Desulfosarcina ovata subsp. ovata: one gene and its partner. The protein of the gene in region 1 interacts with the protein of each later gene in a pairwise test. Links are inferred from orthologs where the notes say so. Each region holds a gene or a part of one and is shown in the gene's direction. Other genes may lie near its edges.

Evidence for each region. The genes of interacting proteins can lie anywhere in the genome.
Region 2: the proteins of selB (region 1) and serC interact in binary tests that used the Escherichia coli proteins (3 or more experiments, as listed by UniProt). The link is inferred for Desulfosarcina ovata subsp. ovata from one-to-one orthologs.

Annotation. Positions count from the first base shown.
Region 1 is NZ_AP021879.1:1,557,784-1,563,200, forward strand. Bases 222-3,116 are described here. They hold selB (selenocysteine-specific translation elongation factor), read left to right. Parts: upstream 222-659; coding sequence 660-2,573; downstream 2,574-3,116. Other genes in these bases: GN112_RS06965 (hypothetical protein), read left to right, coding at 457-636; GN112_RS06975 (DUF2333 family protein), read left to right, coding at 2,625-3,116. Outside these bases: more of GN112_RS06975, read left to right, coding at 3,117-3,911; GN112_RS06980 (acetate--CoA ligase family protein), read right to left, coding at 4,057-4,731; GN112_RS06985 (CoA-binding protein), read right to left, coding at 4,716-5,417. UniProt on the Escherichia coli protein: Translation factor necessary for the incorporation of selenocysteine into proteins. It probably replaces EF-Tu for the insertion of selenocysteine directed by the UGA codon. SelB binds GTP and GDP.
Region 2 is NZ_AP021879.1:5,454,539-5,459,843, reverse strand. The notes cover bases 1,741-4,523. They hold serC (3-phosphoserine/phosphohydroxythreonine transaminase), read left to right. Parts: upstream 1,741-2,479; coding sequence 2,480-3,568; downstream 3,569-4,523. Other genes in these bases: GN112_RS23985 (aldehyde ferredoxin oxidoreductase family protein), read left to right, coding at 3,877-4,523; GN112_RS23995 (Spy/CpxP family protein refolding chaperone), read left to right, coding at 1,741-2,185. Outside these bases: hisD (histidinol dehydrogenase), read right to left, coding at 1-789; GN112_RS24000 (hypothetical protein), read right to left, coding at 1,151-1,483; more of GN112_RS23995, read left to right, coding at 1,607-1,740; more of GN112_RS23985, read left to right, coding at 4,524-5,305. UniProt on the Escherichia coli protein: Catalyzes the reversible conversion of 3-phosphohydroxypyruvate to phosphoserine and of 3-hydroxy-2-oxo-4-phosphonooxybutanoate to phosphohydroxythreonine. Is involved in both pyridoxine and serine biosynthesis.

The DNA of each region.
Region 1 (5,417 bases):
GCAACCAAAGAAAAAAGGGGCAACCATTAAATGGCTAACCCCTTGATTTTATGGCGCGCCTGGAGGGATTCGAACCCCCGGCCTACGGATTCGAAGTCCGGCGCTCTATCCAGCTGAGCTACAGGCGCTCAAGTATGAAGGCCATTGCATGGGAATGTGGTGCAATGGCCTTTATTTTTATGGGGTGAGTGATGGGACTTGAACCCACGACCCTCAGGGCCACAACCTGATGCTCTGCCAACTGAGCTACACCCACCATAAGAAACGTTGACTATTAACAAATCTCCCTGCCCTTTTCAACCTAATTCTTTGATAGGTTGTTTTTTTATCGTTTCGGCTTCTGGACCGTGCCAGCAGCGGCTCATTTATCGAACGTGACTGGGTATTGACCCGTTTCGGCTTCTAATATACTATTCGGGATCTTACTCGACCATCGCATGAAAATGAGGTAATCGCTTGACCCAATTTCAGATATTCATCATCAGAGCCATTCTGGGCGCTGTTTTTGCCGTGGTTCTCTCACGACTGTTCTATCCCGACGCCAACCTGATCTATGTGGCCGGGCTGGGCGTCATTCTAGTGGGGCTGGCCTATTTTGCCGAGTACCTGCGCAACAAAAAAAAACAGCAACCCTGACCTACTGCCGGAGCCTATCGACTGTGAAACAGATTATTCTCGGCACTGCCGGGCACATTGACCATGGCAAGACCAGTCTGATCAAAGCCGTTACCGGAACCAATACCGACCGGCTCAAGGAGGAACAAAAACGCGGTATCACCATCGAACTGGGTTTTGCCTCTCTGGACCTGCCCAGTGGCCGCCACCTGGGGATCGTGGATGTTCCCGGTCATGAAAAATTTGTCAAAAACATGGTCGCCGGTGCAACGGGCATCGATATTGTCACCATGGTCATTGCCGCCGATGAGGGGGTCATGCCCCAGACCCGGGAGCACATGGAAATCTGCACCCTTCTGGGCATCAAGTACGGCCTGGTGGTGCTGACCAAGATTGATATGGTGGATGAAGAGTGGTTGGAACTGGTCACCGAAGATATCCGCGACTTCACCCGGGGAACGTTTCTGGAGGAAGCGCCCATCGTGCCGGTTTCGTCCATGAGCGGACAGGGCATCCCCCGGTTCATCGAAAAGCTGGACACCCTGAGCGAAAACGTACCCGAACGCGCCTCCAGCGGGCTGTTCCGGTTGCCGGTCGACCGGGTCTTCAGCATGAAGGGGTTCGGCACCGTCATAACCGGCACCCTGATTTCGGGGAAGATCAATGTCGGCGAAACCATCATGATCTACCCGAGCAAAATAACCTCCAAAGTTCGCGGCCTTCAGGTGCATAACCAGGGCCGCGAGATGGCCGAGGCCGGAATGCGCACGGCCATCAATTTCCAGGGGCTGGAAAAGGCGGCCATCAACCGCGGGGAAATTATCGCCAGGGAAAACACCCTGACGCCCAGCTACATGGTCGACCTCGAACTGCTCTATCTTTCCAGCAACAGAAAGCCCATGAAAAACCGGACCCAGGTGCGTTTTCACACCGGCACCAGTGAAACCATGGGCAACCTGATTTTGCTGGACCGCGAGGATCTGCTACCCGGGGACACCTGCCCGGCCCAGATCCGGTTGGACGAGCCGGTCAGCCTGATCCGCGACGACCGTTTCGTCATCCGCAGCTATTCACCGGTGCGCACCATCGGCGGCGGCAAGGTGCTCAACCCCATACCAGCCAAGCACAAGCGCTTTCAACAGGAGATCATCGACGGGCTGATGGACCTGGTGGAGTCCGACGCCAAAGCAATCATCGATTATCAGGCCCGCATGGCCGGTCCTGCCGGCGTAACCTTTGCCGATCTGCTGCTGATGACCAACCAGCCCGAAAAAGCCCTGACCACCACCACCGCCAATCTGCTCAACAGCCAGACCATTGTTCTGGTGGACAAGGACAACCGCACCTATGTCCATCTGGCCGTTTTTGATCAGCTCAAGACATTGAGCCATGATGTATTGGAGCAGTACCATCAGCGCAATCCACTAAAGCCCGGCATTTCCAAAGAGGAGCTGAAATCCAAATTTCCCCGGAAAGCCAATGCGAAGCTCTTTACCCAAGTTCTCAACCGCATGATCAAGGACCAGCAACTGGTCCTTGAGGACGACACGGTCCGGCTGGCCGCGCACACGGTCTCGCTGCAGGTCGACCAGGAGGTCGTGAAACAGCAGATCGCCGACATTTACCGGAAAAGCGGCCTGACGCCGCCCTATTTTCGCGAAATTACCGCCGACCTTGAGATGGATGCAAAATCCGCCCGCGGCGTCCTGGAACTGCTGATCGGTGAAGGGGTACTGATCAAGGTCAAGGAAGACCTTTATTATGACAGCCGGGTCATTGAAAAACTAAAGAAGAAACTGGTGGCCCATATCCTGGAAAAGGGGGAGATCTCGACGCCCGAGTTCAAGGATATGACTGGAGCTTCACGTAAATATGTGATACCGTTGATCGAACACTTCGACGCGACCAATGTTACCATCCGCGTGGGAGATATCCGGAAACTCAGAAAACGCCAATAAGACCGATCCGGCCGGACCGCCGGTCGGGCCAGTATGGAAGACGGAGCAGCCATGGGAAACAACGGGGACCGCGCCAAAGGTTTCGAATTCAAGAAGTTTGCCACACCGCGCATTATCGCCGGCGTCGCCATCGCCATTATCGTTCTGTGGGCCTTGGTTGTCATCTTCAGCTCACCGGTCCCAACCGCCCCCCCGGACAGCGCCGGAACGTCCCATGACACCCCCCTGAAAACAACATCGTCTGCTGAAACCAGCCATGTATCCTCGCCCCAGGCCGACGACCATGCGGCAACCGACACGACCCACGCCGGTACGGAAACCGAAGCAGATGGAGCTACGGCAAGTTCGCATCAGGCAGCCGCCGGTCATGTCACTGCATCTGCCGTTCCATCCACTGACAGTCATGGATCCACCAGCACAGCCAAGGCCGCCGACACCCACGCCACCGTTTCCAAGGATATGGTGACGCATTCGCAGCCGGCCACGACAGCACATAAAACCACCAGCCAAACGGCCGCCAAGCCGAGCCCCGTCAGCCACAGTGCGCTGCCGGCCACGGCCATTATGGCACCGATCCACAAACCGAAACCCAAGGGGGTCGCCTTTGTGGAAGCAGCCATCAAACCGCTCTATCAGGAGCTTGAGGAACGCTGGTGGGGGTGGCGACCCAACGACATTATCAACGTCACCGATAACATCAACAACTTTCAAATGGGCGTGCTGGAAGTGACCCGGCGGACCACCGTTGCCTTGGCCGAACGCATCTCCCGAACCGGAACCACCGACGCCTTTGACGAAAATCTCGAACAGGCCATGAACTGGTTCATGGTCAAAGCCACCAGCTACTGGTTCCCCTCAGCCGAATCCAAATACAAGGAGGGGCTGGAGGAATTGGAAACCTATCTTCAGAAGCTGGAAAAAGGTAAGGCCACCTTTTATATTCGTACCGACAACCTGATTCCGCTGCTCTCCTCCTTCGAGGACCTGCTCGGCAGCTGCGATGAGAATTTGGTCAAACAGGCCAATGAAGACGGCTCGCCGGTCAGTTTTTTCGCCGTGGACGACTATTTCTTTTATACCCAGGGGGTGGCCAGCTCCATGGCCACGGTTTTGGAAGCCGTTCACCATGATTTTCTGCTGACCCTGGAATCACGCAATGCCACTGAACTGCTGCACCATGCCATCCTCTCCTGTCAACGGGCTGCGGCAATCCAACCGTGGATCATCCTGGACCGCGACCTGAGCAGCATATTGGCCAATCACCGGGCCAATATGGCCGCTCCCATCAGCCATGCCCGGTTTTACCTGGGGCAATTGATCAAGACCTTGTCCACCTGACCATCTGGTTCCTGGCACCGGAAAGAGGAAAACAACATTCAACGTCCCGTCAGCTTGAAATTGTAAGCTGACGGGGCGTTCATTTACGGTTGCAGATAAACGTTTTGCAGCAGGTGCCCGGTGATCCACCAACCAGAGCGGCCGGTTACCGCAAAATAATCCGCGCATCGGCGATCACGCAGGCCTCTTTCGCGCAGAGCACCGGGTTGAGGTCGATGGAGGCGATCCGGTCCTCGATTCCCATCACCAAGGCGGAAAACAACAACAGCGTGTGGGTCAATTTCTCCATATTCACCGGGTCGGCACCACGGTATCCTTTAAGGAGTTTTCCTCCCGTCAGTGAATCCACCATGGCGCCGACATCCGGCGCGGAGAGCGGGGCCATGCGGATGGCCACATCCTGGTAAATCTCCACCCCGGTACCGCCCAGCCCCAACAGGATCACCGGGCCGAACTGGGCATCCACCTTAGCCCCCACAATCAGCTCCAGCCCCCTGGCCATCTTCTCCAAATGGATGCCGGCAAATCCCTCAATCCGGCTGAAGCGCGCAAACACATCCTTTAGAGCCGCGTCGGAGTCAATGCCCACGGCCACCCCACCGACCTCGGATTTATGCAGTACCGCCGGTGACACCACCTTGGCCACCAGGGGATAACCGAGCTCGGCGGCGCTTTTCGCAGCCGCTTCCAATTGCGTCGCGTAACGGAAGTCCGGTACATCCAGCCCGACCTCACGCATGATCCGTTTGGCATCCGGTTCCAGCACCCACCCCCGATCGGCGGACGCCGATAAAATGGTCTGTATTACAGGCGAAAGCATTGCTGATATCTCCTCATTCCCTCAAGCATCATCACCGCGCCATCGATCGAATCGGAGACCGGGACGCCGTTCAATTCAAATCCCTCGATAAAGGCCTGGTATTTGGCCATATGCGGGATGTAGGCGACCAGCGGACGAACGCGTTTTTTAGACGGGTTACTCACCTTGGCACCGATATCGATGGAAACCCCGGTGGAATAGGGCAGCACCAGCATGAGAAACGCATCGAACTCGGGAAGATTGGTCATCTCATCGTAAACGGCGACAAAATCCTCGTCAATGGCGCTGGCCGTCAGGTCAACCGGGTTGTTGATCGCCGCGATGTCCCGCACGGAGGGCGAAAGGCGCTGGTAGATCCGTTTGCGGACCGCTTCGGGAATCTCCGGCAGACCGAACCCCCTGGCGGCACACATATCGGTGGCGGCAGCGCCATGGCCACCGCTGATGGTGATGATGCCGACGTTACGCTCAATGTTGCGGGGGTAACTGTTCAGTACTTTGCAATAGGAGAGGATCTCGTATTCGTTTTGCGCTTCGATAATTCCATGTTGGGCGAACACTTCGGAAAACACCTTGTAATCGCCGGCAATGGACGCAGTGTGGCTGCTCACTGCCCGGCTGCCTGCTGCACTCTTCCCCGATTTGTTCACCACCACCGGTTTTCCGATACAGGTTGCCGCCTCGAC
Region 2 (5,305 bases), 3.9 Mb from region 1 along the record:
GGCCTGGCTGAGCAGATCGGCCGCGGTAAACCGGGGATCCGCCGTCCGGTCGGCAAGGATGAGAATCTCACTGGGGCCGGCGATCATATCGATTCCCACGGTTCCGGCGACAATCTTCTTGGCCAGGGTGACATAGATATTTCCAGGGCCGACGATGACGTTGACCCCGGGAACGCTTTCCGTTCCATAGGCCAGTGCGCCGATGGCCCAGGCGCTGCCCATCTTGTAGACGGCATCCACGCCCACCTTCTTCGCGGCCACGAGAAGATACGGGGAGATCTCTCCCGACGGCATGGGCGGCGTCGCCATGACCACTTTGGGGACACCGGCGATTTTTGCCGGAATGGCCCCCATGAGCACCGAAGAGACCAGCGGCGTACTGCCGCCCTTGGCACCCGGTACATATACACCGGCGGCATCCACCGGATGGACCATCTGCCCCAGCAGGGTGCCCGGCCGGTGGGTGTCGATCCACGACTTGGGCAGTTGCTGACGGTGAAACCGTTCGATCTGCGCCGCCGCGCGGTTCAACGCCCGCACGAACGGCCGATCCACTTTTTTCCCGGCCGCGGCCATCTCATCAGGCGTCACGGCCAGGGCCCCGGCGCTCATATCAGGCGCGTCAAACTGCCGGGAGTATCGCACCACGGCGCTGTCCCCATGGCGTTTGACATCATTCAGGATCCGGGTCACCGCCTGGAGGTCGGCCTTTCTGAAATCGATGGCCCGGCCGATGATGGATTTCAATTTCTTGTCTGCCGCAACAGAGGGATAGCGAAAAATCTTCATCAAATCGTTTCCTTTCGTTAAACGTTGCCTTCCTTTAGAGCCAATTCCCGGATTTTGTCAACCGGTGGTCCTTCCGGTTCCAGGGCAATCGCATGTAACTCAGGTTTCTCGAAATCGAAATCGGGATCGGAATCGACGATGTATATTGGGATCACTGGTTGACAAAAGGGCGATAGACGGTTCCCGATTTTCCAGTTTCCCATGGCGCCGATTACCATTAACTGCAAGTCGCTGAACATCCAGTCTGCATGTCTACGTCCCATTTCTTTTCGATTTAGATTTCGATAGCGATCCCGATTTCGATTTCGATTTCGATTTGGATCATAGTAACGATCCGTACGCGATCGCCCTGTAAGGCACATCACAGACCAAGGTTACATGCGATTGCCCTGCTTCGGGTCCCAGGGTAATCGCAAGTAAAATCAAAACCGACCGTTCCTGAACACGCACCATTCCCGAAAGTGGAAAAATGCCAAAGCCCAAATGTCAAATGAAGGATGAAATCGATTTTAAAATAGACAGAATACCACCATTTGGTATTTTTCATTTGGTCTTTGACATTCATGGACGCTCTAATTTTGGGAAGAAAAGCAACCTGGAAATCTACATGCGGTTGCCCTGCTTCCGGTCCGCAGCGGGCGGCCCCGGAAGCGGCAAAAGGCGACGGATCTATAAATTTCCCCATTTTGTTCATATTTTCTCCACCTTCATGGCGTATATTGGCACCATCAAAATGACAGGTCCATTTCAATCACCCCGGCGAACCAACGCCGGTCATCGCCATGCCCATTGGCGTTAAAACAAAGGAGAAGAAACAATGCGTAAAAAAGTGATTTTGACCATCATCTGCAGCATGATCCTGATCGGCAGCGGAATGACTGCCCAGGCCGGTGAGCCCGGCGCCCCCATGGGAAAAGCGGGCGCCGGACCGCAGGGGCCGCAAATGGACCGTCCTGGAAAGGCCTGCCCGGCACCGTCACCCGGGTTTGACATTCTTGAACGCCTGGACCTCAGTGACGCCCAGTGGAAATCGGTTAAAAAACTGATCGATGGCGACCGCGAGGCGGCTGCCAGGCAGCATGACAAAATGCGCGATGTGCAGCGGCGCCTCCGTCTGGCGATGAAGCCCCAGCAGTTCAACGAGAAGGCACTGCGTGGTCTCCTGTCCGAAAAATCGGCAATCGAGGCCGACCTCATGGTAGACCGGGCAAAAACAATGAATCGGGTTTACAACCTTCTGACTGCTGAACAGCAGGAACTCTTCGACCTGGCCGCCAAACTGAAAATACTTCGGGGCCCAGGTCCGGATCACGGCGAGCAGCCCCCTTTCGGACGACCGGGACAGCCGGATGGCCCCATGTCCATGAAGCCCATGGATGACCGGCCGGCAGGCTGATCAAATCATTGCGGCAAAAGGTCAGTGGCCAATCCCCGGGATGATCGCCTCCCCACTGGCCTTTTGCCGAGCCCTCCGACCCCGATTCCATCTCCCCCGCCCCAAGCCCCGTCCGTTTGGCCATCGATCCAACAACGCCGGATCAGCGAACGGCCCCATCATTTTATTGATTTTACCAGTTGACATATTTGTCTCTATCTGTAGAGATAGCGGGTTAATTGCCCGAAGGCGGAGAAAATCGAGATAGTGCCCCATCGGCGCATCCGAATCATTCAAAAACGGAGGTTACTCACGATGAAAGCGGACAGAATCCATAACTTCAACGCTGGTCCGGCCGCCCTTCCCTTGCCGGTACTCGAAGAGATCCAGGAATCCTTTCTCAACTTTGCCGGATCCGGCATGTCGATCACCGAAGTCAGCCATCGTTCGAAATGGTTTGACGACGTGATCAACGATGCCGTGGTCCGGGCCAAACGCATTCTCAAGCTGGACGACCGCTACCATGTCCTGTTCGTCCAGGGCGGTGCCAGCATGCAGTTCTGCATGATCCCCATGAACCTGCTCGGTGCCGGTGATACCGCCGACTATGTCAACACCGGCACGTGGTCGACCAAAGCGATCAAAGAGGCCGAGATCCAGGGCAAGGCCATCCGTGTGGTCGCCTCTTCCGAGGACCGGAACTTTTCCTATATTCCTGAAGGCATCGCCTTCAACCCGAACGCCGTCTACGCCCACATCACGTCCAACAACACCATCAAGGGCACCCAGTGGGCCCAGTTCCCCGATACCAGCGGCGTTCCCATCGTATCCGACATGAGTTCGGACATCTTCTCGCGGCCTCTGGACGTTGAAAAATTCGGCATGATCTATGCCGGGGCACAGAAGAACATGGGCCCGGCAGGCGTCTGCATGGTAATCATCCGCGAGGATCTGCTGGGTCGCAGCCCCAAGGATATCCCGACCATGCTGCGCTACAGCACCTTTGCGGAGAAGAACTCCATGTTCAACACGCCGCCCTGCTTTTCCGTCTATACGGTGCAGCTGGTGCTCAAGTGGCTGGAAGAGACCATCGGCGGGCTGGACAAAATGGCCGCGCTGAACCGCAAGAAGGCCGACCTGCTTTACGACTACATGGACCAGAGCGAATTTTATCGCGGCACGGCGGAAAAAAACAGCCGATCGCTGATGAATGTCACCTTCCGCCTGCCCAGTGAAGATCTCGAAAAGACCTTTGTGGCCGAAGCGCTGGAAAACGGTCTGGGCGGACTCAAAGGCCACCGCAGCGTCGGCGGCTGCCGGGCTTCCATCTACAACCCGACCCCACTGGCGAGTGTGGAGGCGTTGCTCGATTTCATGAAGACCTTCGAACGCAAAAACGGATAACCCCCGGCCCCCGCCGGGGCCATTTCCCGCAAGTCTGGCCCGGAATCCGGATCGACTGCCCGTTTTGATCCGGTTTTCGGTTTTTTTTACCTCCCGATCCCACCGTTTTTGGTTCAAAGAAACCCATTTTTGTGCCTGATTTCTGCCAAACGGGACGAAATAACCCGAATCGCCCGAAGAACACCTGCCCCCCGATCCGCCATAACGTTATGTCATTTTTGGCATTTATTGACATCCCCGGTGAATCCCCATAATTTAAAATAGATATTCGTAGTTCAAACCCGCTCCATAACAAGAGGAGGGATTTTATGGACAAAATCTTAAGAATCGACACGAGTGCCCCGGGAGGACCGGTGGCCAGGACTGACGCCCTGGGAACCTACGCAGGCTTAGGCGGCCGGGCGATGACATCCGCAGTCGTCGCCAGGGAAGTGCCCCCCGCCTGCCATCCTTTGGGTGCGGACAACAAACTGGTCATCGCACCGGGCCTGCTCAGCGGATCGGCAGCGGCCATTTCCGGTCGCCTCTCCGTGGGTTGCAAGAGCCCGCTCACCGGCGGGATCAAAGAGTCCAATTCCGGTGGTCAGGCCGCCCAGGTGATGGGGCGGCTGGGATACGCCGCCATTATCCTCGAGGGCATCCCGACCAATGACGCCCTCTACAAGGTCTTTATCAACAAGGACGGCGTTACCATCGAAAGTGCAGCCGACCTCAAAGGGCTGGGCAACTACGCCACGGTCGAAAAGCTGGCCGCCCAGTATGGTGAGAAAGTGGCCTTCATCACCATCGGTCAGGCCGGTGAGATGAAGATGAGTGCCGCCTCCGTCGCCATTACCGATATGGAGCAGCGCCCCACCCGGCATGCCGGGCGCGGTGGTGTGGGTGCCGTTATGGGATCCAAGGGCATCAAGGCCATCATTGTGGACGACAACGGCTGCAGTATGCGCAGCCCGGCCGATCCCGAGAAGTTCAAGGCGGCCAACAAAGCCTTTGCCGAAGGCCTGCGCAAGCATCCGGTGACCGGAGAGGGGCTGCCCACCTTCGGGACCAATGTTCTCACCAACGTGGTCAACGAGGCCGGCGGATACCCCACCAACAATTTTAAAACCGGTCAGTTCGACGGTGCGTCGGAGATCTCCGGTGAGACCCAGGCCGCCCTGGAAAACCAGCGTGGCGGTGACGGCTCGGCCACCCACGGCTGCCATCGCGGCTGCGTGATCCGCTGCTCGGGCACTTTTTACGACAAGAACGGCAACTATGTCACCAAACAGCCCGAGTACGAGACCGTCTGGGCCCACGGCGGCAACTGCGGCATCAGTGATCTGGACGTGATCGCCCTGCTGGATCGCATGGACGACGACTTCGGCCTGGATACCATTGAGATGGGCGCCACCATCGGTGTGGCCATGGACGCCGGCCTAGCCAAATTCGGCGACGGCCAGGGCGCCATTAAACTGCTCCAGGAAGTGGGCGACGGAACCCCGTTGGGCCGGATCCTCGGTAACGGCGCGGCCGTCACCGGCCAGGTTTTCGGTGTGGAACGGGTGCCCGTGGTCAAGCGCCAGTCCATGCCGGCCTATGACCCCCGTGCGGTCCAGGGCATCGGCGTGACCTACGCCACCACCACCATGGGGGCCGATCATACCGCCGGATACGCCGTGGCCACCAACCTTCTGGGTGTGGGCGGCAGCGTGGATGCACTCAAGCCCGAAGGCCAGGTCGAACTCTCCCGAAACC